Regions from separate parts of the Streptomyces sp. AMJ-169 genome, predicted to be linked through region 1. Evidence: riboswitches for the same ligand, from Rfam matches in the RefSeq annotation. Region 1 holds a riboswitch; each other region holds the start of a gene.
The links. Region 1 has a riboswitch for cyclic di-AMP ahead of ACYUD3_RS00610 (M23 family metallopeptidase). Riboswitches for the same ligand answer to the same signal wherever they lie in the genome.
Positions count from the first base shown of each region.

Region 2: another riboswitch for cyclic di-AMP. It lies ahead of ACYUD3_RS03925 (M23 family metallopeptidase); the one in region 1 lies ahead of ACYUD3_RS00610 (M23 family metallopeptidase).
Region 3: another riboswitch for cyclic di-AMP. It lies ahead of ACYUD3_RS27680 (transglycosylase family protein); the one in region 1 lies ahead of ACYUD3_RS00610 (M23 family metallopeptidase).

Region 1 covers NZ_JBVLTJ010000001.1:148,211-158,611, reverse strand. Annotated here, with positions in the region: gene ACYUD3_RS00645 (VOC family protein) at 1-475, shown strand, start outside; gene ACYUD3_RS00640 (thymidine kinase) at 480-1,127, opposite strand; gene ACYUD3_RS00635 (alkaline phosphatase family protein) at 1,216-2,406, opposite strand; gene ACYUD3_RS00630 (DUF5998 family protein) at 2,406-2,987, opposite strand; gene ACYUD3_RS00625 (bifunctional acetate--CoA ligase family protein/GNAT family N-acetyltransferase) at 3,050-5,851, opposite strand; gene ACYUD3_RS00620 (HPr family phosphocarrier protein) at 6,038-6,319, shown strand; gene ACYUD3_RS00615 (GntR family transcriptional regulator) at 6,581-7,267, opposite strand; gene ACYUD3_RS00610 (M23 family metallopeptidase) at 7,452-8,195, opposite strand; cyclic di-AMP (ydaO/yuaA leader) riboswitch at 8,210-8,365, opposite strand; gene ACYUD3_RS00605 (M16 family metallopeptidase) at 8,586-9,974, opposite strand; gene ACYUD3_RS00600 (M16 family metallopeptidase) at 9,971-10,401, opposite strand, start outside.
Region 2 covers NZ_JBVLTJ010000001.1:947,485-957,885, forward strand. Annotated here, with positions in the region: gene hpnH (adenosyl-hopene transferase HpnH) at 1-5, shown strand, start outside; gene dxs (1-deoxy-D-xylulose-5-phosphate synthase) at 39-2,036, shown strand; gene ACYUD3_RS03900 (aspartate aminotransferase family protein) at 2,033-3,418, shown strand; gene ACYUD3_RS03905 (helix-turn-helix domain-containing protein) at 3,478-4,125, shown strand; gene ACYUD3_RS03910 (DUF6126 family protein) at 4,122-4,256, shown strand; gene ACYUD3_RS03915 (tyrosine-protein phosphatase) at 4,260-5,057, opposite strand; gene ACYUD3_RS03920 (alpha-galactosidase) at 5,318-7,390, shown strand; cyclic di-AMP (ydaO/yuaA leader) riboswitch at 7,696-7,862, shown strand; gene ACYUD3_RS03925 (M23 family metallopeptidase) at 7,867-8,862, shown strand; partial or broken gene ACYUD3_RS03930 (DUF6250 domain-containing protein) at 9,190-9,819, shown strand; gene ACYUD3_RS03935 (SGNH/GDSL hydrolase family protein) at 9,969-10,401, shown strand, end outside.
Region 3 covers NZ_JBVLTJ010000012.1:105,110-115,510, forward strand. Annotated here, with positions in the region: gene ACYUD3_RS27645 (radical SAM/SPASM domain-containing protein) at 1-470, opposite strand, end outside; tRNA gene ACYUD3_RS27650 (tRNA-Glu) at 1,094-1,177, opposite strand; gene ACYUD3_RS27655 (helix-turn-helix domain-containing protein) at 1,509-2,708, shown strand; gene ACYUD3_RS27660 (Ppx/GppA phosphatase family protein) at 2,782-3,723, opposite strand; gene ACYUD3_RS27665 (DUF501 domain-containing protein) at 3,858-4,376, opposite strand; gene ACYUD3_RS27670 (FtsB family cell division protein) at 4,432-4,908, opposite strand; gene eno (phosphopyruvate hydratase) at 4,995-6,281, opposite strand; gene ACYUD3_RS27680 (transglycosylase family protein) at 6,577-7,323, opposite strand; cyclic di-AMP (ydaO/yuaA leader) riboswitch at 7,328-7,505, opposite strand; gene ACYUD3_RS27685 (transglycosylase family protein) at 7,725-8,795, opposite strand; gene ACYUD3_RS27690 (cytochrome P450 family protein) at 8,932-10,224, opposite strand.

The DNA of each region.
Region 1 (10,401 bases):
CGGGGTGGGTCCCCTGGACGCCGCCGACGCCGGGCGGCTCGCGATCGGCTCCGACCCGTCGGGGGCGGTCCTGGGGCTGTGGCAGGCGGACGCCCATCTGGGCATCGCGGTCAGCGGGGTGCCGGGCACCCCGGTCTGGTACGAGCTGCTGACCTACGACACGGAGGGCGTGGTCAAGTTCTACGAGACGCTGTTCGGCTACACGCCCGAGCCCGCGGGCGACGTGGTGACGCTGCGGCTGGACGGCCGTCCGGTGGCCGCGCTGCACGGCCTGGGCTCGGCGCTGCCCCGGGACCGGGGTCCGCACTGGCTGACGTACTTCGCGGTCGCGGACGTCGACGCGGCCCTGGAGCGGGTCAACGCGCTCGGCGGGCACACGCTCACGCTGCCCCGCGAGGCCCCTCAGGGCCGTACGGCGACCGCGGCGGACCCGGAGGGCGCCCGGTTCGCGCTGCTCCAGCAGCGGGCCGTCTGAGGCGTCAGACGGGCTGGACGGGCAGCACGTCCGGGGAGAGGGGCGCCGCCTTCGCCGTGGCCGCGGTCATGCGGCGGCGATGATGGCGGCGGCACAGGACCTCGTAGCCGACGGTGTCGGCCTGGTTGACGTCGCCGACGACGACCTGGGCGCCCTCGACGACCATGACGCCGCCGACGGTGCGGGCGTTGTGGGTGGCGCGGGCGCCGCACCAGCACAGGGCCTCGACCTGGAGGACCTCGACGCGGTCGGCGAGTTCGACGAGGCGCTGGGAGCCGGGGAAGAGCTTGGAGCGGAAGTCGGTGGTGATGCCGAAGGCGTAGACGTCGAGGCCCAGGTCGTCGACCACGCGCGCGAGCTGGTCGATCTGCTCCTCGGCGAGGAACTGCGCCTCGTCGGCGATGACGTAGTCGGCGCGGGCGCCCTGGGAGAGGTGGTCGACCAGATAGGCGTACAGGTCCTGGCCGTCGACGACCTCGACGGCGTCGGTGACGAGGCCGAGGCGCGAGGACAGCTTGCCGCTGCCCGCGCGGTCGTCGCGGCTGAAGATCAGGCCGGTGAGGCCGCGGGCCGAGCGGTTGTGCTCTATCTGGAGCGCCAGGGTCGACTTCCCGCAGTCCATGGTTCCGGAGAAGAACACCAGCTCGGGCATGGGGAGGAGAGCACCTTTCGGCGGGAGGAACGGTCGGGAACGGTCAGCGGACAAGGCCGAAGGAACGGTCACGAGCAGACAGGAACGGTCAGGAGCGTACTTCGAGCAGAGGGACGAGCTGCTCGGCCGGGGTCATCGAGCCGTGGTTGCCGACCATCGCGGACTCCTTGGGCTCCCGCTCCGAGGCGATGATCAGGACGTCGTCCCGCGCCGCCGCGATGACGTCGCCGAGCCTCCCGCGCACGCGCGCGTCGACGTCGGGGCCGAACCAGCCCGCGGCGATCGCCTCTTCGCGCGAGGCGATCCAGAACTGCTCGCCCAGGACCTCGCGCCAGCAGGTGAGGACGTCGTTCTCGGCGCCGGGCACCGCGTAGACGTGCCGCGCGCGGCCCTCGCCGCCGAGGAGGGCGACGCCCGCGCGCAGCTCCCAGTCCTCGTCGAAGTCGATGCGGTGCTGTTCGTCGAAGGGGATGTCGACCATGCCGTGGTCGGCGGTGACGTACAGGGCGCTGCGCGGCGGGAGTTGCTCGGCGAGGCGCTGGACGAGGCGGTCGACGTGCATGAGCTGGCCGCGCCAGGTGTCGGAGGCGACGCCGTAGCGGTGGCCGGCGCCGTCGAGCTCGGCGTAGTACGTGTAGACCAACGCGCGGTCCCCGGCGGCCAGTTCGGCGGCGGCGAGGTCCATGCGCTCGTCGGCGGAGAGCCGGCCGTGGAACGTCCCGCCGCTGAGCGCGATCTTGGTCAGCGGGGTCTGCTGGAAGGCGGGCGAGGAGACCTGCGCGGTGTGCACGCCCGCGGCGTCGGCCCGCTGGAAGACCGTCGGGTACGGCTGCCAGGCGTGCGGGTCGGTCCAGGGCTGCCAGCGCAGCTGGTTCATCAGCTCGCCGGTGCCGGGGTCGCGCACGGTGTACCCGGGCAGGCCGTGGGCGCCCGGGGGCAGTCCGGTGCCGACGGAGGCCAGGGAGGTCGCGGTGGTCGCCGGGAAACCCGCGGTGATCGGCCGGCCGCTGCCCCCGCGCGAGGACGCCAGCAGGCTGTGCAGGTAGGGCGCCTCGTCGCGGTGGTCCTTGATCTGCTCCCAGCCCAGGCCGTCGACCAGGAAGACGCACACGCGGTCGGCCGGGGCGAGTTCGGGGATCGTGGCGTCAAGGCCCGGGACGCCGAGTCCGGCGGCCAGGGTGGGCAGCAGGTCGGCGAGGGAGCCCGTGCCGTAGCGCGGGACGGGGGCGGTGTCGAGGGGCAGGGGCTCGGGGTGGTCCCACGGGGCGAGCTGAGACATCAGAGGGCCGCGGTCGCCTCGGAGAGGGACTGCGCGAAGGCGAGCGCCTGGCGCACGGTCTCGGGGCCGTCGCCCGCCTCGCTGACGCGCAGGCTGAGGTCGTCGGCGGTCGAGTTGCCCGTGTAGCCGTGGTCGGCGTCGCAGTTGGGGTCTCCGCAGGCGGCGGGCTCCAGGTCGATGCGGGAGACGGCGCCCCAGCCGATGGTGAGGACGACCTCGCGCGGGAGCGTGCCGGGCGCGTACGACTCGGGGTTGGCGACGACCCGGCTGACGACGACGGAGGAGATCCGGCCGAGCTTCACGGACTCGGTGGAGGTCGTGGCGTACGGGGTGGGCGAGGTGGAGTCGGCGGCCTGCTCGTCGGTGTGGCTGACGATGAAGCGGTTGCCGGTGAGCACCAGGACCGTGACGTGCCGGCGCACCTCGTTCTGGTCGAACGTGGTCTCCTGGTGGACCAGGTACGACCGGATCGGCTCGCCGCCCACCGCGGCCTCCACCGCCTCGGCAACGAGGGCCGGGTAGTAGCCGCTGCGCTCGATCGCCGCGCGCAGCCCCTGGGTCGTCGTACTGGTCTTGGCCATGCCCTCATCTTACGGGGGCCCACTGACAGCGAGGCACCCGATGGGTGAGGCCGGGAGGACGCTCAGTAGGCGGGCAGGGTGCGCGGGCCGAGGTCGTCGCGGGCGGGCGGCGGGGCGAGGCGGACGGAGGCGCCGAGGACGCTGAGGCCGTGCGGGGCGACGACGACGGGTTCCAGGGTGATGGCGACGATCTCGGGGTGGTCGTCGGCCAGCCGGGAGACGCGCAGCAGGAGTTCCTCCAGCGCCGGGGTGTCGACGGGGGTGGAGCCGCGCCAGCCGAACAGCAGGGGGGCGGTGCGGATCGAGCGGACCAGGGAGGTGGCGTCCCGGTCCGTGACGGGTATCAGGCGGTGCGCCATGTCGCCGAGGAGCTGGGAGGCGGCTCCGGCGAGGCCGAAGGAGAGCACGGCTCCGGCGGCCGGGTCGTAGCCCGCGCGGACGACGGTGTCGACCCCGCGCGGGGCCATCGCCTGGACGACGGGGCGCAGTTCCAGCGGCGTCCCGAACAGGTCGGTCAACTCGCCGTAGGCGCGCCTGAGTTGTTCCTCGTCCGTGAGGTCGAGGCGGACGCCGCCGAGGTCGGCGCGGTGTCTGAGGTGCGGGGCGGTCGCCTTGAGGGCGACGGGGTAGCCCAGGGTGTGCGCGGCCCGTACGGCGTCCTCGGGGGTGGGGGCGGGCAGCGCGCGGCGCACGGTGATGCCGTAGCGGCCGAGCAGGTCGCAGGTCTCCTCGGTGCCGAGGGTGAGGCCCTGCCCGCGCGCGAGGAGTGTGCCGATCATCCTGGCGGCGCCCTTCTCGTCGATGTCCTCGTACTCGGGCACCTTCCCGGGGTCGGCGGCCTCCCGGCGCCAGCGCGCGTAGGTGACGGCCTCGGCCAGCGCGCGTACGGCGCGTTCGGCGGCGGGGTAGGCGGGGATGAGCCGGACGGCGTCCCGCGCGGGGGCGTCCTCCACTCGCGCGTGGGGCGGTACGGCGGCCTCGGGGGCCGTCGCGCGCGCGGGGGCGGTGCTGGTGGCGGCGGACAAGGCTTCGGCGAGGCCGCCGAGTTCGACGTGGACGACGAGGACGGGCTTGGCCGGGGCGGCCGCCGCCGCGGAGCTGAGGGCCTCGGCGAGTTCGGCGTCACCGGTGGAGGTCTCGCCGATGGCCGGGATGGCGGTGACGACAACGGCGTCGCAGCTTTCGTCGGCCAGCACGCGCGTGAGGGCTCGGCGGAAGTCCTCGGCGCTCGCGGCGGTCGTCAGGTCGAGCGGGGGCGCCGGGCGCAGGCCCTCGGCGAGGCAGGCGTCGTAGGTGAGCAGGCCCAGGGACTCGGAGTTGCCGACGATGGCCACGCGCGGGCCCGCGGGCAGGGGCTGGCGGGCGAGCAGGAGGCCGGTGTCGACGAGTTCGGTGATGGTGCCCACGCGCAGGACGCCGGCCTGGCGCAGCAGCGCGGAGACGGTGGCCGGCGGCAGCCGGGTGGCGCGCACGGCGTGCCCTTGGGGGGCCGATCCGGCGCTCTGGACGACGACCAGGGGCTTGGCCGCCGCGGTCCGCCGGGCGAGGCGGGTGAACTTGCGGGGGTTGCCGATGGACTCCAGGTACATGAGGACGACGTCGGTGTCGGGGTCGTCGTACCAGTACTGGAGGACGTCGTTGCCGGAGACGTCCGCGCGGTTGCCTGAGGAGACGAAGGTGGACACCCCTGTCACCCCGGTGACGCCGCCGCCCCGGCGGTGCAGCCGGGACAGGAGGGCGACGCCGATGGCGCCGGACTGGGCGAACAGGCCGATGCGGCCGTGGCGGGGCGTCTCGGGGGCGAGGGAGGCGTTGAGCCGTACCTCGGGTGAGGTGTTGATGACGCCGAACGCGTTGGGGCCGATGATGCGCATCCCGTACGCGCGCGCGTGGCGCACGAGTTCCCGCTGGCGCTCGCGCCCTTCGGGCCCGCTCTCGGCGTACCCGGCGGAGACGACGACCAGTCCCTGCACGCCGTGTTCGCCGCACTCGGTGACGGCCTCGGGGACGTCGTCGGCGGGGACGGCGACGACGGCGAGGTCGACGGGGCCCTCGATGTCGCGCACGGAGCGGTGGGCCGGGACGCCGTCGAGCTCCTTGAGGTCGTCGGGGAAGGCCTTGTTGACGGCGTGCAGGGCGCCCTGGAAGCCCGCGGCGCGCAGGTTGCCGAGGACGGCGCGGCCGACGCCTCCGGGGGCGCGTCCGGCGCCGATGACAGCGACGGAGCCGGGCGCGAGCAGGCGGCGCACGGAGCGGGCCTCGGCGCGCTGTTCGCGGGCGCGCTGGACGGCGAGGGAGCGTTCGGTGGGTTCGAGGCCGAACTCCAGGCGGACGACACCGTCCTCGAAGCTGCGCTTCTGGGTGTACCCGGCGTCCGTGAACACCTTGATCATCTTGCTGTTGGCGGGGAGCACCTCGGCGGCGAAGCGGCGGATGCCGCGCTCGCGGGCGACGGCCGCGATGTGCTCCAGGAGGGCGGAGGCGACGCCGCGGCCCTGGTGGGCGTCCTGGACGAGGAAGGCGACCTCGGCCTCGTCGGCGGGGGCCGAGGCGGGCATGCCGTCGGGGCCGATGCGGTCGTAGCGTACGGTTGCGATGAACTCTCCGCCGACGGTGGCGGCGAGTCCCACCCGGTCCACGAAGTCGTGGTGCGTGAAGCGGTGGACGTCCTTGGCCGACAGGCGCGGGTAGGGCGCGAAGAAGCGGTAGTACTTCGACTCGTCCGACACCTGCTCGTAGAAGCTGACCAGGCGGGTCGCGTCGTCGACGGTGATGGGCCGTACGCGCGCGGTGCCGCCGTCGCGCAGCACCACGTCGGCTTCCCAGTGGGCGGGGTACTCGTGCCGCTCCTCGGCGCTTCGCATGGGGCCCAGCGTACGGCTCGCGTCCGACAACGGCGCGAGGCAGTCTGGGGAAGGACGTCACACGGTGGAGCCGGTCCGAGGCCGCGGCCCGGCAGCCGTCCCGGAAGGGTCTGTCGATCCTCCGGGGACGTCTCACGTGTGGAAAAATGGTCTAGACAACCCTGAGACACTGAAGGGCAGCAACACATGGCTGAGCGCCGCGTCAACATCGGCTGGGCGGAGGGCCTTCACGCCCGCCCCGCCTCCCTCTTCGTCCGGGCCGCCACGGCCTCAGGCGTCCCGGTGACGATCGCCAAGGCGGGCGGCAACCCGGTCAACGCCGCCTCCATGCTGGCCGTCCTCGGCCTCGGCGCCCAGGGTGGCGAAGAGGTCGTCCTGGCCTCCGACGCCGAGGGCGCGGACGCGGCGCTGGACCGGCTGGCCAAGCTGGTCGCCGAGGGTCTTGAGGAGCTTCCCGAGACCGTGTGAGCCATCACCCGCGCGGGAGGCGTTCAGCCCGCGCGTGCGTGCGTGAAGCCGCGTCAGCCCGTCCGGGCGGCGCGGCTTCGCCGTTTCCCCGAGCTTCACGAAACCTCCCGGACCCTTTCCCGGATGATTTGCCCCGCAAAGGATTCGGAGTGCGCGGAAGCACACCGCAGGAGCGCACCCGATGAATTCACGGCGCGCACCGAAAAGGCCGACGGAAATACACCTCCGCCGAATATCTCTTCTTTGTATACGGCGCCCGTGTTAATGACGCAGGCCGGACATGTTTACGGCGTGTTGCGAAGTCCTCACACGGCCGTCGGCCCCGGGCAACCGCAGCCGGTGCGCGGCGGTCGAGCGCTCGGTGTGCAGCGCGGTGATCGCGCGGGCCCGCTCGGCGTCCCCGCGCGCGACGGCGTCCACGATCGCGCCGTGCTCCGCCCAGGCCTCCACGGGGCTCACGGGCGCCTCCACGGCGTACATCCAGGCGATCTTGTGGCGCAGCTGGGTCAGCGTCGCGGTCAGGGTGTGGCTGGCGCAGGCCTGGGCGAGCGTCTCGTGGAACCAGCCGCCCAGGGAGCGCAGATCCTCGCTGTTGCCCCTCCTGGCGCGCTCCTGGCCCAGCCGGACGAGCCCGCGCAGCACCTTCAGGTGGGCCTCCGTGCGCCGCTGGGCGGCCCGCGCGGCCCCGAGGGGCTCCAGGAGCAGCCGCATCTCCAGGAGGTCGGCGGCCTCCTGCTCGGTCGGCTCGGCCACGCACGCGCCCGCGTGGCGGCGGGTCACGACGAAGCCCTCGGCCTCCAGGGTGCGCAGCGCCTCGCGCACGGGGACGCGGCTGACGCCGTAGCGGCGGGCGAGGAGTTCCTCGGTGAGACGGCTGCCGCGCTCGTAGACACCCGCGACGATGTCGTCCCGGATGGCCGTGCACACCGAGTGCGCCGGAATACGCATGACCGACCTCCGCATTAACCCCGTGAAACGCCGTCCATTCGACGTCTGTTCCGTGACTCTATTGCAATCAGCGGGAATTTCCGATGGCGAGCCGGAATCCATGGATATTTTTTGGACAGCGGGCGCCCGAAACGCCGAAAGCCCCGGCCGGAAGGGCCGGGGCTGGACGGTTTCGCGCAGAACGTCAGACGGTGACGCCGTGGCCGCGCAAGTACGCGACCGGGTCGATGTCCGAGCCGTACTCGGGGCTCGTGCGGGCCTCGAAGTGCAGGTGCGGTCCGGTGACGTTGCCGGTGGCGCCCGAGAGGCCGATCCGCTGCCCCGGGGTGACGCTCTGGCCGACGGACACCGTGATCGACGACAGGTGGCCGTACTGGGTGTACGTGCCGTCGTTCATGCGCAGGACGATCTGGTTGCCGTAGGAGCCGCCCCAGCCGGCCTCGACGACCGTGCCGTAGCCCACCGCGTGGACGGTCGTCCCGGTCGCCGCGTGGAAGTCGATGCCGGTGTGGCTGCCGGACGACCACAGGGAGCTGCTCGCGCGGTAGCCGGTCGACACGTAGGAGCCGGTGACGGGGATGACGAAGGCGTTCAGGCGGGCGCGCTCGGCCTCGCGGGCGGCGCGGGCCTCGGCCTCGCGCGCGGCCTTCGCCTCGGCGGCGGCCCGCTGCCGCGCGGCCTCCTCCTGGGCGGCCTGCTTCTGCGCGGCGGCCTGGTCGTCGATCTGCTCGGCGACGTCGTCCCCGACGGTGACCACGGGGATCAGGCCGGTGTGTTCGAGGGAGGTGTCGGCGGCGAGGGCCGGGGAGGCCACGCTCGCCATGACGCCGCTGGTGGTGAGCGCCGCTATGCCCGCCGCGCGGGCGGTCGTGCGCTGCATCCGGCCGGGCCTGCGGTGCTTCCCGGTGGTGGCGCAGGTGAACGCCATAGGGTCGTGTTCGTCCTTTCCTTCCCTCTCGCCTACCGGGTTAGCTGACGGGTTCGGAGCAGGAAGGTCTCCTACGGGCTCCCCTTGGGAGGGCGCCCGATTCACCCCAGGGACGGTGGGTCCCCGGCTCCCCTGGCTCGCGCCGTAGGGGGACTCGGCGATCGCTGTCCGGTGCCGCGGCTGCGGCGCACTGCCTGACGAACAGCCCGGACGACGCTAGAGCGGGGCCCCTCGGTTCCCCAAGCGGACACCGGGATTTGTTAAACATGCCACAGGGCAGAGGGGCAGGGTTCACACCAATACGGACATCTGTAAAGGGAGCCGCCGTGCGGGAACGCGCGCGCGGGTGAACCCCCAAAGGCTCACCCACGCGCGCGTGCCCTCGTACGCCTACTCCGCCGGTACGACCTTCACCGGGCCGATGCCCAGGGCCTCGACCTCCTCGCGGATCTGGGCGGCGTCGCCCACGAGGACGGTCACCAGGCGGTCGACCGGGAAGGCGGCGACGGCCGCGGCGGTGGCCTCCACGGTGCCGGTGGCCGCCAGCTGGCGGTAGAGGGTCGCCTGGTAGTCGTCGGGCAGGTACTGCTCGACCTGGTCGGCGAGCGTGCCCGCGACGGCGGCGGCCGTCTCGTACTTCAGCGGGGCGACGCCGACGAGGTTCTGCACCGCGAAGTCCCGCTCGGCGTCGGTCAGTCCGCCCTCGGCCAGGGTGCGCAGCACGGTCCACAGGTCGCCCAGCGCGGGCCCGGTGTTCGGGGTGTCGACGGAGCCGCTGATGGCGAGCATGGACGCGCCCGAGCCGTCCGGGGCGGAGCGCATGACCTGCCCGAAGGCGCGCACCCCGTAGGTGTAGCCCTTCTCCTCCCGCAGGACGGCGTCCAGCCGGGAGGTGAGCGTGCCGCCCAGGCAGTACGTGCCGAGCACCTGGGCCGACCACACGCGGTCGTGCCGGTCGGGCCCGATCCGGCCGATCAGCAGCTGTGTCTGGACGGCTCCGGGGCGGTCGACGATGACGACGCGCCCGGTGTCGTCCGCGGTGACCGGCGGCACGGGGCGGGGCTCGCCCGGGGTGCCCGTCCAGGCGCCCAGGGTCTCGCCGAGCAGCGCCGCGAGGTCGATGCCGGTCAGGTCGCCGACGACGACCGCGGTGGCCGTCGAGGGGCGCACGTGCCGGTCGTAGAAGGCGCGTACGGCCGCCGCGTCGATCTTGGCGACGGTCTCCTCGGTGCCCTGGCGCGGGCGCGACATGCGCGAGCCGGCCGGGAACAGCTCCTTGGAGAGCTCCTTGGCGGCGCGCCGGGAGGGGTTGGCGAGCTCGTGCGGGATCTCGTCGAGCCGGTTGCCCACGAGCCGCTCGATCTCGCCGGCCTCGAACGCGGGCGCGCGCAGGGCGTCGGCGAGCAGGCCGAGGCCCTTGGCGAGCCGGGAGGCGGGGACCTCCAGGCTGAGCCGGACCCCGGGGTGGTCGGCGTGCGCGTCGAGGGTGGCGCCCGCGCGCTCCAGCTCGGCGGCGAACTCCTCGGCGGAGTGCCGGTCGGTGCCCTCGGAGAAGGCGCGCGCCATGATCGTGGCGACACCGTCCAGACCGGCCGGCTCGGCGTCCAAAGGCGCGTCCAGGAGGATCTCCACGGCGACGACCTGCTGGCCGGGGCGGTGGCAGTGCAGGACCGTCAGGCCGTTGTCCAGCGCGGCGCGTCCGGGGGCGGGGAACGCCCAGGGCCTGGCCTCGCCGGCCTGCGGCTGGGGGTGGAAGTCCATGGTGGCCGTCTCGCTCACTTGGCCGCCTCCTCGTTCTCGTCGGTGGCGCCGCCGGCCGTCACGGTCGCCTCGGCCTCGGGGTCTTCGGGCACGTCGGCGTCCTCGGCCCGCTCGGGGGCGAGGGGTTCGTAGACGAGCACCGCGCGGTTGTCGGGGCGCAGGCGGGCCTGGGCGACCTCCCGCACCTCCTCGGGGGTGATGTCCAGGACACGCTGTACGGCGGTCAGGGCGAGCTGCGGGTCGCCGAACAGGACGGCGAAGCGGCACAGTTCGTCCGCGCGGCCCGCGACCGTGCCGAGCCGGTCCAGCCACTCGCGCTCCAGCTGCGCCTGGGCGCGCTCCATCTCCTCGGCGGTGGGGCCCTCTTCGGCGAAGCGGGCCAGCTCCTCGTCGATGGCGGCCTCGACGGCCGGGATCTCCACGTCGCCGGACGCCTTGACGTCCA
Region 2 (10,401 bases), 800 kb from region 1:
ACTGAGCTGAACCAGTACGGACCTAAGGGGGCCCGAGCGTGACGATCCTGGAGAACATCCGGCAGCCGCGTGACCTGAAGGCGCTGTCCGAGCCGGAACTCGGTCAACTCGCCGAGGAGATCAGGGAGTTCCTGGTACACGCGGTCAGCAGGACCGGCGGGCACCTCGGGCCCAACCTGGGGGTGGTGGAGCTGACCATCGCGCTGCACCGGGTGTTCGAATCACCGACCGACCGCATCCTGTGGGACACCGGCCATCAGTCGTACGTCCACAAGCTTCTGACGGGGCGTCAGGACTTCTCCAAGCTGCGCGGCAAGGGCGGGCTCTCCGGCTACCCCTCGCGCGAGGAGTCCGAGCACGACGTCATCGAGAACAGCCACGCCTCCACCGTCCTCGGCTGGGCCGACGGGCTCGCCAAGGCGCGGGACGTGCAGGGCGAGAAGGGGCACGTCGTCGCCGTCATCGGGGACGGCGCGCTCACCGGCGGGATGGCCTGGGAGGCCCTCAACAACATCGCCGCCGCCAAGAACCGGCCGCTCATCATCGTCGTCAACGACAACGAACGCTCCTACGCCCCCACCATCGGCGGCCTCGCCAACCACCTCGCGACCCTGCGCACCACCGACTCCTACGAGACGGTGCTGGCCTGGGGCAAAGAGGTGCTCCAGCGCACGCCGGTCGTCGGCAACACCGTCTACGAGGCCCTGCACGGCGCGAAGAAGGGGTTCAAGGACGCGTTCGCGCCCCAGGGGCTCTTCGAGGACCTCGGGCTGAAGTACGTCGGCCCGATCGACGGGCACGACACCCGGGCCGTCGCGTCGGCGCTGCGGCGCGCGAAACGCTTCCACGGGCCCGTCCTCGTGCACTGCCTCACCGAGAAGGGGCGCGGGTACGGGCCCGCCCTCGCGCACGAGGAGGACCACTTCCACACCGTCGCCGCCATGGACCCGCTGACCTGCGAGCCCGTCGCGGCCGGCGGACCGTCCTGGACCTCGGTGTTCGAGGAGGAGATGCTGCGGATCGGCCAGGAGCGGGAGGACGTCGTCGCGCTGACCGCCGCCATGCTCCACCCGGTCGGGCTCGGCAAGTTCGCCGCCCGCTTCCCCGACCGGGTCTGGGACGTCGGCATCGCCGAACAGCACGCGGCGGTGAGCGCGGCCGGGCTCGCGACCGGCGGGCTGCATCCGGTGGTCGCCGTCTACGCCACCTTCCTCAACCGCGCTTTCGACCAGCTGCTCATGGACGTCGCACTGCACCGCTGCGGCGTCACCTTCGTCCTCGACCGGGCCGGCGTCACCGGCTCGGACGGCGCCTCCCACAACGGGATGTGGGACCTGTCCATCCTCCAGGTGGTCCCCGGCCTGCGCATCGCCGCACCCCGCGACGCCGACCAGCTCCGGCTCCAGCTGCGGGAGTCGGTGGCCGTCGACGACGCCCCGACGCTGGTCCGCTTCCCGAAGGAGTCGGTGGGCCCCGCGGTGCCGGCCATCGGCCGGGTCGGGGGGATGGACGTGCTGTACGACGGGGGCGAGGGGGTGCTGTTCGTCGCCGTGGGCGCGATGGCGCCGGTCTGTCTCCAGGCGGCGGATCTGCTGGCGGCGCGAGGGATCAACTGCACGGTGGTGGACCCGCGTTGGGTCAAGCCCGTCGACCCCGCGCTGCCGGGGCTCGCGGCGCGGCACCGGCTCGTGGCTGTCGTCGAGGACAACTCCCGGGCGGGCGGGGTGGGTTCGGCGGTCGCCCTCGCGCTGGGGGACGCCGAAGTCGACGTGCCCGTACGGCGGTTCGGGATTCCGGAGCAGTTTCTGGCGCATGCGAAGCGGGGGGAGGTGCTGGCGGACATCGGGCTCACACCGGTGGAGATCGCGGGGCGGATCGGGGCGAGTCTTGCGGTGAAGGGGGTTGGTGAGGGAGGGGGCGGTGTCGGTGATGCGGGCGGCTTGGGCGGCGCTCTCGGGGGTGCCGGCGGTGCGGGTGGCTCGGGCGGCGCGGCCGGTGTCGGTGGCGTCAATGGGACAGTCAAGGAGAAGGAATGAGCACGGAGTTCGACCTCGGCGCCCTCCTCGCCGCGCGCGGCGGTGAGCGGTACGAGCTGCACGACCGCTACCTCAACCCCCAACTCCCGCGCATGCTGCGGACGATCGGCTTCGACAAGGTGTACGAGCGGGCCGAGGGCGCGCACTTCTGGGACGCCGACGGCAACGAGTACCTCGACATGCTCGCCGGGTTCGGGGTGATGGCGCTGGGCCGGCACCACCCGGTGATCCGCAAGACGCTGCACGACGTCCTCGATCTCGATCTCGCCGACCTCACCCGCTTCGACTGCCAGCCCCTGCCCGGCCTGCTCGCCGAACAACTCCTCGCCCACAGCCCGCACCTGGACCGCGTCTTCTTCGGCAACAGCGGCACCGAGGCGGTCGAGACGGCGCTGAAGTTCGCCCGGTCCGCGACCGGCCGCCCCCGCGTCCTGTACTGCGACCACGCCTTCCACGGCCTGACCACCGGCGCCCTCTCCGTCAACGGCGAGTCCGGCTTCCGGGACGGCTTCGCGCCGCTGCTGCCCGACACGGCCGTACCGATGGGCGATCTCGACGCGCTGGCAAGGGAGTTGAAGAAGGGGGACGTCGCCGCGCTGATCGTGGAGCCCATCCAGGGCAAGGGAGTTCACGAGACGCCGCCCGGATATCTGCGCGCGGCGCAGGAGTTGCTGCGCGAGCACAAGGCGCTGCTCATCGCCGACGAGGTGCAGACCGGGCTCGGGCGGACCGGGGACTTCTACGCCTACCAGCACGAGGAGGGGGTCGAGCCGGACCTGGTGTGCGTGGCCAAGGCGCTGTCCGGAGGGTACGTGCCGGTCGGGGCGACGCTCGGCAAGGACTGGATCTTCAAGAAGGTCTACTCCTCGATGGACCGCGTCCTCGTCCACTCCGCCAGCTTCGGCTCCAACGCGCAGGCCATGGCCGTCGGGCTCGCCGTCCTGTCGGTCATGGAGAACGACCAGACGATCGCGCACGTACGGCGGGTGGGGGAGCTGCTGAAGTCCCGGCTCACCGCGCTCATCGGTCAGTACGAGCTGCTCGCCGACGTGCGCGGGCGGGGGCTGATGATCGGGATCGAGTTCGGGAAGCCGTCGTCGCTGAAGCTGCGCAGCCGGTGGGCGATGCTCCAGGCGGCGCGCAAGGGGCTGTTCGCGCAGATGGTCGTCGTACCGCTGCTCCAGCGGCACCGGATCCTGACGCAGGTCTCCGGGGATCATCTGGAGGTCATCAAGCTGATTCCGCCGCTGGTCGTGGACGAGGGGGACGTGGAGCGGTTCGTGGAGGCGTTCACCGAGGTCATGGATGACGCCCACAGCGGGGGCGGGCTGATGTGGGACTTCGGGAAGACACTGATCAGGCAGGCGGTGGCCAACCGGTAAGTATTTGCCTCTGAGACAAGAAATTTGCCCCGGAGGCAAGGGCGGGGCTGAATGGAGGCATGAGCCTTTCAGAGCCCTCGGCCGGCGAGAAGCCCTCGGCCGGTGACACCGAGGCCGCCCTTCCCGTCGTGGCCCCGCAGCTGCGGGCCCTGCGGCGGCGGGCCGGTCTCACGCTGGAGGCCGCCGCGCGGTCCGCCGGGCTCTCGCCCGCGCACCTGTCCCGGCTGGAGACCGGACAGCGCCAGCCCTCGCTGCCGATGCTGCTCGCGCTGGCCCGCATCTACGGTACGACCGTGTCGGAGCTGCTGGGGGAGCGGGTCGCCGAGCGGGACGCGGTCGTCCGGGCCCGGGACATGGAGCCGACCGAGGCGGGCGGCTGGACGTATGTGCAGGCCGGGTCGCCGGGGCGCGGTATGCAGGCGCTGCGGGTGCGGGTGCCGCACGGCTCGCAGGGCGACATCGTGCGGGTGCACCCCGGCGAGGAGTGGCTGTACGTCCTCAAGGGGCGGCTGCGGCTGCGGCTCGGGGACAGCGCCTATCTGCTCGACCCCGGGGACAGCGCGCACTTCGACTCGCTGACCCCGCACCGCATCGCCGCCCAGGACCCGGGCGGGGTCGAACTGCTCTTCGTCCACACCCTCTTGCAGAGCCCCACGGCCGCGCTGTGCCTGGGGCCCGTCCTAGGAGAACCTGGAGTGACGCCATGACCGAGCGACGCGGGCAGCGCGAGGACCGGTTTCCGCGCGGGCTGTGGGTGCGGCTGCTGATCTACATCGTCGGCGGGCATCTGTTCGCGGCCTTCCTCTGGCTGCTGTTCGAGGCGGGGGCGCGGCAGTAGGGGCTACTCCAGGAAGCGGTCCTTCAGCTGCTCCCGGAGCTGCGGGGTGAGGCCGAGGCCTTCTTCCAGGTAGGCGTCGACCCCGCCCCACCGCTCCTCGATGGCGTCGAACGCGGCCTGGAGGTACTCGGCGCGGGCGTCGAACAGGGGGTCCAGCAGCTCGGTGACCTCGGGGGAGCGCTCGGGGGCCGAGCCGTCGGAGCGGCGCAGCCGGTAGCGGCGGTGCTTGGCGTTGGACTCCAGGTAGTCCGCGAGGATCGCGTCCCGCTCGACGCCCAGCGCGAGCAGCGTCACGGCGATGGACAGGCCCGCGCGGTCCTTCCCGGCCGCGCAGTGCATGAGCGCCGGGGCGCTGTCCTCGGCGAGGGCCCGCAGCACCTGGGAGTGCTCGGACGTGCGCTGCGCGACCATCGCCCGGTACGACGCCGTCATCCGCGCCGCCGCCTTGCCGTCGCCGAGGAGTTCGCGCAGCTGGTCTATGTGCCCGTCGCGGACCATCTTCCAGAACTCCGCGCCGTCCGCCGGGTCGGACAGCGGCAGGTTCACATTGCGCACGCCCGGCAGCTCGACGTCCGGGCCCTCCAGCTTCTGGTCGGAGGAGTTGCGGAAGTCGAACACCGTGTGCAGCCCGAGCGAGGCCAGGAACCGGGCGTCCTCTTCTGTCGCGTGCGCGAGATGGCCGCTGCGGTACAGGACGCCGTACCTCACCCGCCTGCCGTCCGTCGTCGGCAGGCCGCCCACATCACGGAAATTGCGTACCCCTGCCAGTTCGGGCTCGGTCGACGGGATCTGCTGCGTCACGGGGGCTCCCTCCCAGTCGGTCCCGACCGCCGCGGCTTCAGGGATGGGCCGGTGGGACACGTCTTCGACGATACGGCACACCTCTGACGGCGAAGAGGTTGTCCACAGGGCGCCCGGGAGCACGGGTGCCGGAGTTGTCCACAGGCCGAGAGTTGTCCACAGGGCGTTGCCCGAGGACCCCGGGAACCCTGATGATGTTTTCCGAATGGTCGTGTCTGTTCGTATCTGTTTTTTATGATTTTCGATCGTGTGAGGGTCTGATGCTGGAAACCGCTGAGAACGGGCGTACGTGGCTCCTTTCGGGCCCGGCGAGCAGTTACGCCCTGCATCTCACCGAGGGCGGCGAGCTGCTGCATCTGCACTGGGGTCCGGCGATCGCCCTCGCCGACGCCGAGGCGCTGGCCGCGGTCCCGCTGCCGCACGGCTCGTCCTTCGAGTCCCCGCTGGACGGGCGGGAGGAGTACCCGGTGGAGGGCGGCCCCCGCTTCACCCGCCCCGCCCTCTCGGTCCGCGTCCCCGGCCGCCGGGGCACCGAGTGGACCTTCGAGAGCGCCGACGCCGCCGACGGCGAACTGCGGCTGCGCTTCCGCGACGGGGGGCTCACGGTCACCCTGCACTACCGCATGCGCGGTGACGTCGTGGAGCGCTGGGCGACCCTCGCCAACGACGCCGACGAGCCCCTCGAGCTGCTGCGCGCCGACTCCGCGACCTTGACGCTGCCGCAGCGCGAGGGATGGCGGCTGTCGCAGCTGCACGGCCGCTGGGCCGCCGAGTCCCGGCTGACACGGGCGCCCCTCACCTACGGAGAGAAGGTCATCGGCAGCCGGCGCGGGCACACCGGCCATCCGCATCTGCCGTGGGTCGCCCTCGACACCGACGCGACCGAGGAGCGCGGCGAGGTCTTCACCGCCGCCCTCGGCTGGTCCGGCTCCTGGCGCATCGCCGTCGCCCAGCTGCCCGACGCGCGCGTGCAGATCACCGGCGGCGCCGGGCACGACGACTCCGGGCTGCTGCTCCTCGCGCGCGGGGACTCCTTCACGACGCCCGTCCTCGCGGCCCTGTGGTCCGACGGCGGCTTCGGCGGCGCCAGCCGCGCCTGGCACGCCTACCAGCGCGAGCACGTGATCCCGGACGCCGCGCAGGACCGCCCGGTGCTGTTCAACTCCTGGGAGGCGACCACCTTCGACATCTCCGAGGAGGAGCAGCTCGTCCTCGCCCGGCGGGCCGCCGAGATGGGCGTGGAGCTGTTCGTCGTCGACGACGGCTGGTTCGGCGCCCGCACCAGCGACCGCGCGGGTCTCGGCGACTGGACGCCCAACCCGGACCGCTTCCCCCAGGGCCTCAAGCCCCTCGCCGACCAAGTGCACGGCCTGGGCATGCAGTTCGGCATCTGGGTCGAGCCGGAGATGGTCAACCCCGACAGCGACCTCTACCGCGCGCACCCCGACTGGGTGCAGTTCCAGCCCGGCCGCGGGCGCACCGAGTTCCGCAACCAGCTGATGCTCAACCTCGCGCGCGAGGACGTCCAGGAGTACCTGTGGGAGCGGCTGGACACCCTGCTGTCCAGCGCGCCCATCGACTACGTCAAGTGGGACTTCAACCGCTGCTTCACCGACGCCGGCTGGCCCGACGACGCCTATCCGCAGCGCCTGTGGGTCGACCACGTGCGCGCGCTGTACTCGCTCCTCGACCGGCTGCGCGCCGCCCACCCCGGGGTCGCCTTCGAGTCCTGCTCGGGCGGCGGCGGCCGGATCGACCTCGGCATCCTCAGCCGCACCGACCAGGTGTGGACCTCCGACAACACCGACCCGCTGGACCGGCTCGCCATCCAGCACGGCTTCAGCCAGATCCACCCCGCGCGGGTCATGGCGGCCTGGGTCACCGACAGCCCCAACGTCCAGCTCAACCACCGGGTCAGCTCGCTGAAGTTCCGCTTCATCAGCTCCTTCGCCGGGGTCCTCGGCGTCGGCGGCGACCTCTCCGAGTGGACCGGCGCGGAGCTGGCCGAGGCGCGCGAGTGGGTCGCGCTGTACAAGGAGATCCGGCCCGTCGTCCAGCAGGGCGACCTGTACCGGCTCAAGGCCCCCGAGGGCGGGCTCAGCGCCGTGCAGTACGTCCGCGGCGACGACACCGTCGTCCTCGCCTGGCTCCAGGCCCAGCACTACGGGGAGACCGTCCCGGCGGTGCGGCTGCGCGGGCTTGATGCCGGGGCGTTGTACGAATGCCTTGAAACGGGGGAAATCCACCGGGGGGCGGTGCTGTTGCATCACGGGTTGCGGACCGGGCTGCGTGGGGACCTTGATGCGGCTGTTCTCCGGCTTCGTCGAGTCTGAGGGGTCTGTCCGGTTTCGAAATGCTTCAGTGCAACTCGATCCGGAATAAAGGCAGCTGTGAATCGGTGGCGTGAGCAGGGTCATATTCCTGGCCCTGCGGCGCGCGTCATGTGCACGTAATCACGCTGTTTTCCTTGGGGAATTGGGGCCAGGGCGGGGTTTTCGGCGCGGTTCGGGCGGGGCCGGGAACACACGGCGAATCGACAGGAAAGCGATTCGTGGGCGACTTTCGCTTGTCCCCGTGCGTCCCGGTCGCTTACGTTCGCCATCAATCCGGGCGGACGCCCAATCCTGCCGCTGTCCGGAGACCGAACACGCCACCCGTGAAACGGCAGGAGCGGGGGACCCACAGGCAGTACCGCCGGATCCGGACGCCACCGGAGACGGCTCGGGGTAAAGCCGCGACAACCGCGCGGCCGGGCAGCTCCAGCCCGCACCCGACAGCTCACCTCGCAGGCGACGGAGAGGAATTCGCCATGCCCGGCAAGGGTAAGCACCGCCGCCCGAAGACCCCGCGCTTCTCCCGTTCGCTAGCCGTCGCCGGAACCGGCGGGGCCGCGCTCGCCCTTCCGCTGATGGGGGCCACCGGGGCGCACGCCCAGACGACTTCCTCGACCGCGAGCTCCCCCGCCGTGTCCGCCGCCTCTCTCACGGCCTCCGTGTCGGAGAGCGCCGTTCAGGCCGCGCCGGTGAGCAGCCGCAAGAGCACTTCCGCCGTGTACACCGTCCGCTCCGGCGACTATCTCTCGAAGATCGCGGAGGAGCAGAGTGTCAGTGGGGGGTGGCAGCGGATCTACGACGACAATCGTGACGCCGTGGGGTCCGATCCGTCGCTGATCCATCCTGGGCTCAAGCTGACGCTCGGGGCGCGGGCGACCGGCACCTCCGGGACGACCGGTTCCGGTTCGTCCTCGTCGTCCGGCGCCTCTTCGTCGTCCAGCTCCTCTTCAGGGTCGGCGTCTTCCGGTTCCTCGAAGTCCTCCTCCGGGAGTTCGTCCTTCTTGAAGAGCTCGAATACCTCGAAGACCGAGCCGGCGTCGGAGAGTTCGGGGAGTTCGGCCTCCGGGTTCACGCTTCCGGTCACCGGTGCGGTCATCGGTACCGGGTACCGGGTCTCCGGCAGCATGTGGGCCAGCGGGTATCACACGGGCGTCGACTTCGTCGTCCCGACCGGGACCAATCTCAAGGCCGTCGGCGCCGGGACGGTCGTCTCCGCCGGCTGGGGCGGGGCGTACGGCAATCAGGTCGTCATCAAGCTCGCCGACGGGTACTACGCGCAGTACGCCCACCTCTCCCAGATATCCGTCTCCGCCGGGCAGAGCGTTTCCGAGGGGCAGCAGATCGGTTACTCCGGCTCCACGGGGAATGTGACGGGGCCGCATCTGCACTTCGAGATACGGACGACTCCTGACTATGGCTCGGATGTCGATCCGGTTGCTTACCTTCGCTCGCATGGCGTCTCCGTGGGGTGATGCCTGCGGCTGCTAGGCCGTTTGTCTGACGTGCCTCCGCGAGGCCGGAACCGGATCCCCGGGGCCGGCCTTTCAGGGTTTGCGGGGGTTTGCGGGGGTGGGGGAGGGATGGGGCTGCGGGATATGTGGGGTGCGAGGGGGCAGGGTGTGCGGGATGCGGGATGCGGGATGCGGGATGCGGGGGTCGGGGGTGCGCGAGGTTTCCAGGGTGCGCGGGGGTGTGAGGGCTCCGGCTGAGCCGACTCCGGTTGCGCCGCCGAAGCTGCCGCGACTGAGGCCGGCGCTGCCGAAGTTGCCAAAGCTGGGTCCAGCGCTGCCCAAGCCGTCGCGACCGGAGCCGGTGCAACCCAAGCCGCCGCAGCCGGAGTCGGTGATACCGGAGTCGCCGGAGTTGATCACGTCACCCGAACCCCCCACCGCCCCCACCCCCTCGCACACGACGACTTCCGTCACGGCCTCTCCCAATGGGCCGTCGAGTTGGAGAACGGTGGCACAGTCGCCGCCGCCCGAGGTGTCCTGGACGTCGGTGTGCCCGCCGGAGCCACCCTCTGGTATCGGTGGCGGCTGGAAGGTCCGTACGCCATCGGGTACACCGCGACCCCGATCTCGACAACTTCTGGAACGCGACCGACGTCCGCTCCCCGGACGACGACCTACTGCTCGGGCTACGGTGCCAACTACAACACCACGACCCGGCTGCGCCGTTACGTCGGGGAGGCGGGCGTACGGCCGCTCGTCTGCGACTACACCGAACCCCTGCTGACGGCGAACGAGCCGAACCGGGTGCGGATCGTCTCCGCCGGGTCGCTGGTGCAGTGGTGGAACAACGGGCGGCTGGTCTTCGACCACCGGGACCCCGAGCCGTACACGGGCGGGCACTTCGCCTTCCGGACGACCTGGAGCCACTTCCGGTTCGCGGAGTTCAGGGTCCATGCCCTGGAGCACCGACGCGGCTGAGCCCCCCGCTTATTCCCGGATTGGCAAAGTCTTTAAGAGTGGCTTATCTCACCGCCCGTCAACCCCTTCCTACGGTCGCGTAGGTCACATCGCCGGGTGAATCATGGGATGTTGTGGCAGACGATTCGAAGAATGACAGCGGAACAGTGATGATCGGGTCGTACGTGGCGCTCGGGGACAGTTTCACCGAGGGCGTCGGCGACCCCGGACCCGACGGGGCGTTCGTCGGCTGGGCCGACCGGTTCGCCGTGCTCCTCGCCGACCGGCGGGCCGAGGGCGACTTCGACTACACCAACCTCGCGGTGCGCGGGAAACTCCTCGACCAGGTCGTCTCCGACCAGCTTCCCCAGGCCGTCGCGGCGGCCCCCGACCTGGTCTCGCTCTGCGCGGGCGGCAACGACATCCTGCGCCCTGGGACCGACCCCGACGAGGTCGCCGAACGCTTCGAGCGGGCGGTCGCCCAGCTCGCCGAGGTGTCCGGGACCGTGCTGGTGACCACCGGCTTCGACACCCGGCACATGCCCGTCCTCAAGCACCTGCGCGGCAAGATCGCCACCTACAACGGACACGTGCGCGCCATCG
Region 3 (10,401 bases), on a different contig from region 1:
GGCTGTACGGCGACGACCCCGCCCCGAATCGGGATGCCGAGCCGCACCGCCTTCTCGATGTTGGCCCGCGTCCGTTTGTGGGAGCCCCGGAGCTTGGTCACGGCGTCGTGCTCGGCGGAGTCGTCCGAGTAGTACGACGTGGCGAGTTGAACCCGGCATTCGCGGAACGTGTCCCACAGCTCATCCTTGACGTGGGTCAGGTTCGAGAACACCTCGATGTGCAGTCCCCGCCCGTAGGCGTGCCGGATCAGCTCCGGCAGGTTCGGGTACAGCGTGGGTTCGCCCCCGATGAACTGGACGTCGATCACTCCCAACTCGGGGAGCTGGTCGATCGCGTCCACCCACTCGGCGACCGACATGGACCCGTGGGTTCCCTGCGGAGACGAGTCGGCGTAGCAGTGGCCGCACCGTTCGTTGCAGAACCCTGTGACCTCCAGGTAGGTGAACCTGAGTAGCCTGGGATTGCTCATGTGCTTTCCCTTCAGACGGGGTGGTGGATGAGTGCAGGAGCCGGCGGGGAAGCTGCTACTTCCCCGCCGGTCACGGACGCCGCTACCTCACGCGGCGAGCAGGGCGCCGGTCAGGTCGGTGGCGGTCTCGCCGCCTTCCTCGGTGGTCTCGTCCTCGGTGGTCTCGAGGGCTTCGGTCTCGGGCTCGCTGTACTCGGACACTGCGTTTCCTCTCTCACCTGCCCCGACCCCTGTTGAGTCGGGGTACTTGCCTGCCCGAGAGGGGAGCCGCAGCAGCGGCTGTTTCCGGCAGGGACTGAGCTTCAGAACTCCGGGACTTCTCAGCGGGGGCCGACGACGATCCGGGTCACGAACCAGGGCGCCGCGTACCGCTCTCACACAGGTACAGAGCAGCCGGGGGCACGTCCCATTCGAACCCACCACCGGGCGGCCGGACGTAGGCTCGCCCTTCCCTTCGGCGGTACTGAGGCAGCTTCCTCACGTCTTCCCAGTTCGGGTCCACGGCCATCAGAGTGCCCGTCCGCGCGCCGTCCGTGACCAACTTCCCGACGTGTTCAGCGGTGACCGTCACGCGCCCTCCGAGCACTCGCCGGCGGAGCAGTTCTCGAAGGGGCAAGGGAGGATGGCCGGCACCGGGAGTTCGAACTCACCGGTCTCGGCGTTGAGAGCGCCGCCGTACTCCGCACGCCACTGCGTGAGAGAGGCCGCGGGGCGTTTCCCGGAGACGTTCAGGAGCCGGACAAGCGTGGGCTCGCCCAGGGCGTTCACACGGGTGATGGCGGCGGACGGCCTGAACTTGCCGGTGGGGTAAGGCTGTTGGGAAAGCTCTGTACTGTTGACCATCGCCGTCAACCCTTCGGCGGTTGGTGACCATGCCCCCGGGCGTTCGCGCGCCGCGGGGGTGCTTGCGTCTTGCGTCTCACCACCCTTCCGCCATGGGCTCGGCGGTACCACAGCAGATACACCGCACTTGGCCCGCAGGTTGACCGCGCCCGGTACTCTCACCTGGGAGGGCGTCAAGCCGGACGGAGCACGGACATGGCGGGCAGGCGGACGCAGCTGGCCAAACGCCGTAAGGCATGCGGCTATAGCCAAGAAATCTTCGCCCAAGCGATGGCGGTAGCCACCAGCACGGTGCAGCGTTGGGAAAGCGGGGAGATCGACCCTCAGGCTCATCAGCGCCCCAAGATGGCGAAGCTTCTAGAAGTCACGTCAGGCGATCTGGATAATTTGCTTGCCTTCAATGAAGGTCCTAAAAACCCCGCTGCCCTCCAAATCTCCACCGCCTCACCGGATGACGAGTGGGAGGCTTGGGAATTGGCACGCCGAGTGCAGGCGAGCGACGTAGGCCAAGGAACCCTCTCACGACTAGAGCGAGAATTCGACGAAGCGGCTAAGGCTTACCCGACAACTTCACCGCAAGACTTGCTCCATAAAGCAAGACGTCATCTCGGATACATCAAAGACCTGCTTGACGCGAAAAAAACCCTTACCGAACATCGTCGGCTCTTGATCGTTGGCGCATGGTTCTCACTCTTTGCAGCCACTCTTCATATCGACCTCAAGGAAAACTCCGCCGCAGTGGCAAGGCTGCAAACTGCGGCAGCACTGGGGAGAGAGTCAGAGTTTCCGGAGATTGAAGCATGGTGCTTCGAAACGGATGCTTGGCGCGTCTTGACCGACGGAGACTACGAGCGGGCGATTGGACTTTCCCGAATAGCGCAATCGATCGCACCAGCGGGAACCTCAGTACTCATCCAAGCGACAGCACAAGAGGGGCGAGCGCAAGCCCGCTTGCACAACAGCGCAGAGACCTACTCGGTGATTAATCGAGTTCAACAGCTCTCGACTTCCCTAAGTTCTCCTATCCGCCCCAAAGAACATCACTATCAATATGACCCCGCAAAGGCAATTTCATACACGGCAACTACTCTAGCCTGGCTTGGCGACTCAGCCGCAGAATCATACGCGCGCGAAGTGATTACCCGCCTAAGTCCTTCTGCCGATTTCTCAAAGTGGCCTCGCCGTGTCGCTTCGGCGAATATTGACCTAGCGTTGGTGCTTTTGAACCAGAATCGCCTTGACGAAGCGTGCGAGGCAGTGCAGAAAGCCATATTGAGTGGCCGAGTTGTTCCGTCGAACCACTGGCGGGCACTAGAAGTCGTCAGCGCCGTAGAACGCCGGTCCCTGCCTGAGGCAAAGGACCTCCGCGAAGCCTACGAAGGATTGAAGCCTTAAGCGGCTCAACGCCCCAGGGGTCTACAGCGAGCGGCCCCGGTACCTCTCTCGGTACCGGGGCCTTCCCCTGCCCTTAAGCGATCGACCAGCCGATTCCGTCCAAAATGTCATGTTCGCTCACCACAATCTCCTCCGCCCCCACCCGTTCCATGATCGCGGCGAGGACGAGGGCGCCCGCGGCGATGACGTCCACGCGGCCGGGGTGGAGTGAGGGGATCGCCGTGCGTTCGGTGTGGGTGGAGCGCAGCAGGCGGTCGGAGATCTCTCGGACCTTCGTATAGGAGACGCGGGAGTGGTGGATGCGGGCGGAGTCGTAGGCGGGGAGGTCCTGGGCGATCGCGGAGATCGTCGTGACCGAGCCGGCCAGGCCCACCAGGGTGCGCGCCTCCGTCAGCGGGACCGTCCGCGCCGCGAGGTCCAGCGCCGCCTCGATGTCCGCCCGCATGGCCGCGATCTGCGCCTCCGCCGGCGGGTCCGCCGCCTCGCCGGACGTCATCAGGTGGCGCTCGGTCATCCGTACGCAGCCGACGTCCACGGACCGCGCGGCGCGGACGGCCGTGTCGCCGACCACGAACTCCGTGGAGCCGCCGCCGATGTCGATCACGAGATACGGCTTGGCGAGGTCGTCGCGGCCCGTCAGTTCCTTCGTCGCCCCCGTGAAGGAGAACTCCGCCTCCATGTCCCCGGAGATGACCTCCGGCTCCACGCCGAGGATCTCCAGCACGCCCCGTACGAACTCGTCGCGGTTCTCGGCGTCGCGGGACGCGGAGGTCGCCACGAAACGGAGGCGTTCGGCGCCGTGCTCCTTGATGACCGCGGCGTACTCGCGGCACGCGGCGAAGGTGCGCTGCAAGGCCTCCGGTGCCAGCCGGCCGGTGCGGTCGACGCCCTGGCCGAGGCGGACGATCGTCATCCGGCGGTCCAGGTCGGTCAGCTCCCCCGTCACCGGATCGGCGTCCGCGACCAGCAGGCGGATGGAGTTGGTACCGCAGTCGATGGCGGCGACGCGCGTCATAAGGGGTCCTCTCGACAGGTCAGCGGATCAACAGGTCACGGACGTCTCTTCGCCCGCCCCGGTCACGGCCGGGACGCGCCCGCCCGGTCACGTACGGGACGCACTCGCCCCGGCCACACGCGGAACGCGCCCGCTCACGCGCAGGGCGTCACGCAGCTGCCCTTGCTCCACCACTCCGGGAGCAGCGCCAGCGCCTCGTCGCCCAGCGGGTTCACCCCGGGGCCCGCCGCCAGCGCGTGGGCGACCAGGACGTGCAGGCACTTCACCCGGTCCGGCATACCGCCCGCGCTGGGGAAGTTCTTCAGCTCCTCGATCTCGTCCCGGCGCCGGATGTAGTCCTCGTGCGCCGCGCGGTACGCGGACGCCAACTCCTCGTCCTGGCCGAGCCGTTCGGTCATCTCCTTCATCAGCCCGCTCGCCTCCAGCGTGCCGATGGCCGAGTTGGCCTTGGGGCACGTCAGGTAGTAGAGGGTCGGGAAGGGGGTGCCGTCGGGGAGGCGGGGGGCCGTCTCGACCACGTCCGGCTGACCGCAGGGGCAGCGGTGGGAGATGGCCCGCAGCCCGCGCGGGGGGCGGCCCAGCTGCTGCTCGAAAGCGGCGACGTCCGCCTCGGTGGGCTCCGTGCGCGGGGTGGTTGGGGGAGGCGTCTGCATGGCCGTACGTGAATCTCTCTGCTGTTGGTCTTCGGGGTCCGGGAGTCTACGACGCTCAGCGCAGCGCCGCGTCCGCCTTGTCCACGCCGTCCCAGACGTTCGCGTACCAGGGCCGGTCCGCCGTGGCCGTCTGCGCCCGCGCCTGCTTCGCCGCGTCGGGATCGATCATGACGTACCCGGTCTCGCCGGGCATCACATAGTGCAGCCGCAGCCGGATCTGCTGTTCCGCGTAGGCGTCGTCCTGCCAGCGCGCCTTGAGGTCGCGCAGCTGCTCGACCCGTTCGCGGGCCTGCTGCTGCTTGCGCTGGAGGTCGGCGATCTCGGCCCGCTGGGAGACGTACTGCCGCATCGGGTAGGCCAGCGCGACGATCAGCGTGCACAGCACCAGCGCCAGGAGGGCCGCTCGGCCGGTCAGGCGGGAGCGGTGCTGCTGGCGCTTGTTCTGGGAGCGGTAGACGCGGGCCGCGGTCTGTTCGCCCAGGGCGCGGAGTCTGGTCGCGGTGGAGAACCGGTCCTTGTCCTTGACGGCCATCTGCCGCGCCTCCCGTTCATACGTGCGTACGTCCCCGCACACGGTACGGGACCGGGTACGGGGACGTACGAGTGACTGGCTGAGGCTTAGCCCTTGAAGCGGGGGAAGGCAGAGCGCCCGGCGTACACCGCGGCGTCGTCGAGGATCTCCTCGATGCGCAGCAGCTGGTTGTACTTGGCGACGCGCTCGGAGCGGGCCGGGGCGCCGGTCTTGATCTGGCCGCAGTTGGTGGCGACGGCGAGGTCGGCGATGGTGACGTCCTCGGTCTCGCCGGAGCGGTGGGACATCATGCACTTGAAGCCGTTGCGCTGGGCCAGCTCGACGGCGTCCAGGGTCTCGGTCAGCGAGCCGATCTGGTTGACCTTGACCAGGAGGGCGTTGGCGGTGCCCTCCTCGATGCCGCGGGCGAGGCGCTCGGGGTTGGTGACGAAGAGGTCGTCGCCGACGATCTGGACCTTGTCGCCCAGCTTGTCGGTGAGGACCTTCCAGCCGGCCCAGTCGTCCTCGAACAGCGGGTCCTCGATGGAGACCAGCGGGTAGGAGGCGACGAGCTCCTCGTAGTACTCGGTCATCTCGGCGGCCGAGCGGGACTTGCCCTCGAACTCGTACTTGCCGTCCTTGTAGAACTCGGAGGCGGCGACGTCGAGCGCGAGCGCGATCTGCTCGCCGGGGACGTAGCCGGCCTGCTTGACCGCCTCGAGGATGAGGTCGAGGGCGGCGCGGTTGGAGTCCAGGTTGGGGGCGAAGCCGCCCTCGTCGCCGAGGCCGGTGGACAGGCCCTTGGACTTCAGGACGGACTTGAGGGTGTGGTAGACCTCGGTGCCCCAGCGCAGCGCCTCGGAGAAGGACTCGGCGCCGATCGGCGCGATCATGAACTCCTGGATGTCCACGTTGGAGTCGGCGTGCGAGCCGCCGTTCAGGATGTTCATCATCGGAACGGGCAGCAGGTGCGCGTTCGGGCCGCCGAGGTAGCGGAACAGCGGCAGGTCGCTGGCCTCGGAGGCGGCGTGCGCGACGGCCAGGGAGACGCCGAGGATCGCGTTGGCGCCGAGGGAGCCCTTGTTGTCCGTGGCGTCCAGGTCGAACATCGCCTGGTCGATCAGGCGCTGCTCGGTGGCGTCGTAGCCGACGAGCTCCGGGCCGATCTGCTCGATGACCGCGAGGACGGCCTTCTCGACGCCCTTGCCCTGGTAGCGGTTGGGGTCACCGTCACGCAGCTCGATGGCCTCGAAGGCACCCGTGGAGGCGCCGGACGGAACGGCGGCACGACCCGTGCTGCCGTCGTCGAGGCCGACCTCGACCTCGACCGTGGGGTTGCCTCGGGAGTCCAGGATTTCCCGGGCTACGACGACGTCGATGGACGGCACGTGCATCTCCTTCTTGGGATGTGACGCTGGTGGTGCGGGGCCGCGCGGGCCTTGCGACTAGAGCCTAACCGGCGCGGACGCTTCGGCCAGCCGACCGACCGGCCACGTTCGGAACCGACCGTACCTATTGTTCAAGGTCGGAACAAAGGGGGAGTGACCGGAAGGCGAACAAAAAATCCGTCCCGGTGCGTACGGGGGAACACGCACCGGGACGGAAGACCCGTGGGGACGGGGGGGTGACCCTCACGGTGTCTCTACTGTGAGGTCCACGGCTGTGAGGGTGCTGTGGTTCAGCTGAGTCTTACTTCAGGTGCAGCTGCTGCCCGGGGTAGATGAGGTCGGCGTCCTCGACGATGTCCTTGTTCAGCTGGAACAGCTTCTGCCAGCCGCCGGCGACCTTGTGCTTGGCCGCGATGGAGCTGAGGGTGTCACCCTTGACGACCTTGTACTCGCCGTCGCCCTTCTTGACCTTCGTACCGGCCGGCGTGGTGACCGTCTTGGCGGCGGCCGGGCGGTCGGTCGAGCGGGAGGAGGCGGGGGTCTCGGTGCGGGTGCTGCTGGAGCTGCTGCCGCTGTTCGAGGAACTGGAGCTGGAGCTGCCGGAGTTGGAGCTCGACGAGCTGCTGCCGGAGTTCGAGCTGGAGGAGCCGGAAGAGCTGGAGGAGCCGCTGTAGCTCGCGCCGGAGAGGCCGGTGCCGCAGGTGGGCCAGGCGCCCTTGCCCTGCGCCGCCAGGACCTTCTCGGCGATCTCTATCTGCTGCGCCTTGGTGGCCCGGTCGGCGGTGGCGGCGTACTGCGTGCCGCCGTACGCGGCCCAGGTGGAGGCGGAGAACTGGACGCCGCCGTAGTACCCGTTGCCCGTGTTGATGGCCCAGTTGCCGCCGGACTCGCACTGCGCGACGGCGTCCCACTCGGAGGCGGTCGCGGCGGAGGCGCCACCGGCGGCCATCAGCGGGGCGGCGACGGCGACGCCGGTGACACCGGCGAGCGCGATGACACGGGTGGCCTTGGACGGGCGGCGGTGCTTGCCCTTGCCGGAGAACAGCATGGATCGATCCCCTCACCGACGCCTGCGAGGTGAGCTGTCGGGTTCGGGCCGGTTGAGTTGCCCGGCCGCACGCGCTCCCCTTCAGGAGCCGTACGGCTTCACCCCAAGCCGGGTCCGGCGTCAACTGCCGTTCCCAGCGCTTACCTTGGGTCCCCCGCTCCTGCCGACGGCGCTCGAAGCGACGACTGTTCCCGTGCGGCCACTGGCAGGATTAGGCGTGTGCGGCAGCAGGGGCCCGAGTTCTCAGGCGGCTCGACCGTAGACATGCCCGGAGCGGAATTTCAAAGACGATCAGGGCTTGTGAGACTCATCCCACACTTTCCCCAAAACCGACATACGACCCGAACCGCCCCGCCGAACTGCCGCTTTCGGACGCGTTCTTGGGGATTTCTTACACTGCCTCAATTACCGAGCCGAAGCGTCTGACCGGGGACGATGGCCCCGGGGTCGCCCCCGATGACGTTCCGATTCTCCGCATAAAGGGCACGCCATCCGCCGTCAAGCCCAAGGGAGTCGGCGATGGAGACGAGCGAGTCGCCCGCGCGGACGGTGTACGACTCCGGCGCGCTGACCCCGCGATGCTTTCCGGTGCCGTTGACCGAGAGGGTCACGGGGGCCGGATCGGCGCTGGTGTCGACGAGGCTCGAATACCCGGTGGGCTGCGGAGTGTTGTCCGAGTTGTCCTGGTACGAGGGTGTCGTGGGCTCGCTGTTGGGGGGCTGGACGATCCGGCCGCCGCCGGTGGAGGTGCCGGGCGTATCGGATGTTCCGGACGAGTCTGATGTACCGGACGAGTCCGATGTGCCGGAGTTGCCCTTCTCTGCCGGGGGGTTGCTCGGGGAGGGGGACGGGGAGGGGGTGGCGGGGTCGGTGTCGGTGTCGCCGGGGGTGGTGGGGGTGCTGGGGGTATTGGGAGCGCTCGGGGCGCTGGGGGTACTGGGGGTGGTGGGGGTGCTGGGGGTGTCGTCGCCGGTGCTCGGGGAGCTGGCGCTGGAGCCTGCGCCGGAGCCGTTGCCGTTGCCGTTGCCGGACGTGGATCCTGAGCCGCCGCTCCCGGGACCGGACGCCCCGGGGTCGACCGAGGAGGCGACCCCGTTCGCTTTGGTGAGCCCGGTGGTGATCGCGCAGACCGGCCAGGCCCCGACCCCCTGATCCGCGAGGATCTTCTGGGCGACGGTGATCTGCTGGTTGCGGCTCGCGAGGTCGGGCCGCTCGGCGAACTCCGTCCCGCCGTACTTCTTCCACTCGTCCAGCGAGATGTGCAGCCCGCCGTAGAGCAGGGAGCCGGTGTTCTCGCTCCAGGTGGCGTCCGTCTCGCATTCGGCGACCTTGTCCCAGACGGTCCCGTCCGCCGCGCTGGCGCCGCTCGCGCCGAGCAGGGGGATGGCGATCGCGGAGCCGGTCACTCCGGCGGCGACGAGCAGCGCCGGAGCCTGGCGGGGTCGACGGTGACGGCCGTTCCCGGAGAGCATGCGGGCACCCTTCTCACGACAGCAGTGACGCGTGCGGCGTGGGGACCGCACTGATGTGTGAACGTATCCGGACCCGATCACTTGTCACAAGTTAATGCCACACAGATCACGTGAAGATCACAGAGTTGAGTGTGTGTCATGTTTGCGAAGGACTACTGGTTCTGGCAGTGGACTTCGGAAAGCTTGGGTCAACGGGGTTGAATCGCACGGGAAGTGTCCGCAGCCCGCGCATGATGAGTCCGCCACGCCACCTCAAGTCTGTTGTTTCTGCTGCGAGTTGAAGATCAGGCAGCCTGGTCAGCAGGGTCGCGAGGGCGGTCTGTCCCTCCAGCCGGGCCAGCGGGGCGCCGAGGCAGTAGTGGATGCCGTGCCCGTATCCGAGGTGCTGGTTGTCGCGGCGGGCGAGGTCGAGGGTGTCGGGGTCGGTGAAGCGGGCGGGGTCGCGGTCGGCGGCGGCGAGGACGACGAGTACGGGGTCGCCGGGGCCGATGTCCTGTCCGCCGAGGCTGAGCGGCTCGGTCGCGAACCGCCAGGTGGCCAGCTCGACCGGGCCGTCGTATCGCAGCAGTTCCTCGACGCCGGTCTCCAGGAGTCCGCGGTCGCCGGCCGCGAGGGAGTGCTGGAGGCGGGTGCGCTGGTCGGGGTGGGTGAGGAGGGCGAGGGTGCCGTTGCCGATCAGGTTGACGGTCGTCTCGAACCCGGCGAACAGGAGGATGAACGCCATCGCGGCGGCCTCGTTCTCCGTGAGGTGTTCGCCGTGGTCGGAGGCGCGGATCAGGCCGGAGATGAGGTCGTCGCCGAGGTCGCCGCGTTTGCGGTGGATCAGGTCGAGGAGGTAGGCGCGCATCTTCTTGACCGACCGCGCGACGCCGCCCCGGGGGCCGCCCCCGTGCCGGATCATCATCCCGGCCCAGTCCCGGAAGTCGTCCTGATCCTCCCTCGGGACGCCCAGCAGGTCGCAGATGGCGTAGATGGGGAGGGGGAAGGCGAAGTCGTGAATGAGGTCGGCTTCGCCGTGCGCCGCGAACCTGTCGATGAGCTGGTCCGTCAACTCCTGCACCCTGGGGGCGAATTCGGCGACCCGGCGGGGGGTGAACGCCTTGCTGACGAGTCTGCGCAGGCGGGTGTGGTCCGGCGGGTCGATGTTCAGCAGATGCGTCATCAACTCGGCCTTGCGCTCGCCGGGGATGCCGGTCTTGCCCTTGGCGTGCGCGGGTTCGTCATGATGCGCCGGGTTCTTGGAGAGGCGCGCGTCGGCGAGGGCCTGCTTGGCGTCGTCGTACCGGGTGACCAGCCAGGCTTCTACGCCGCTGGGGAGGGTGGTCCGATGCACGGGGGCGTGCTCGCGGAGCCAGGCGTAGGCGGGGTAGGGGTTGGCGGCGAAGTCCCAGGTGAAGAGGGGTGGGGGGTGGGGGGTGTTGGAGGTCACTGGGTGACGGTATCGGGGTGGGGGGTGGTTGGGGGGAGGGGGTTGGGGGTTGGGGGTTGGTGGGTGTGGGTCGCGGGGCGCGGGTTGGGGGCGTGGGGCAGTGGGCGGGAGTGCGGTTGGGGGTGAGGGTCGGTGGGCGTGGGTCGTGGGTTGGAGGCGCGGGGCAGTGGGCGGGGT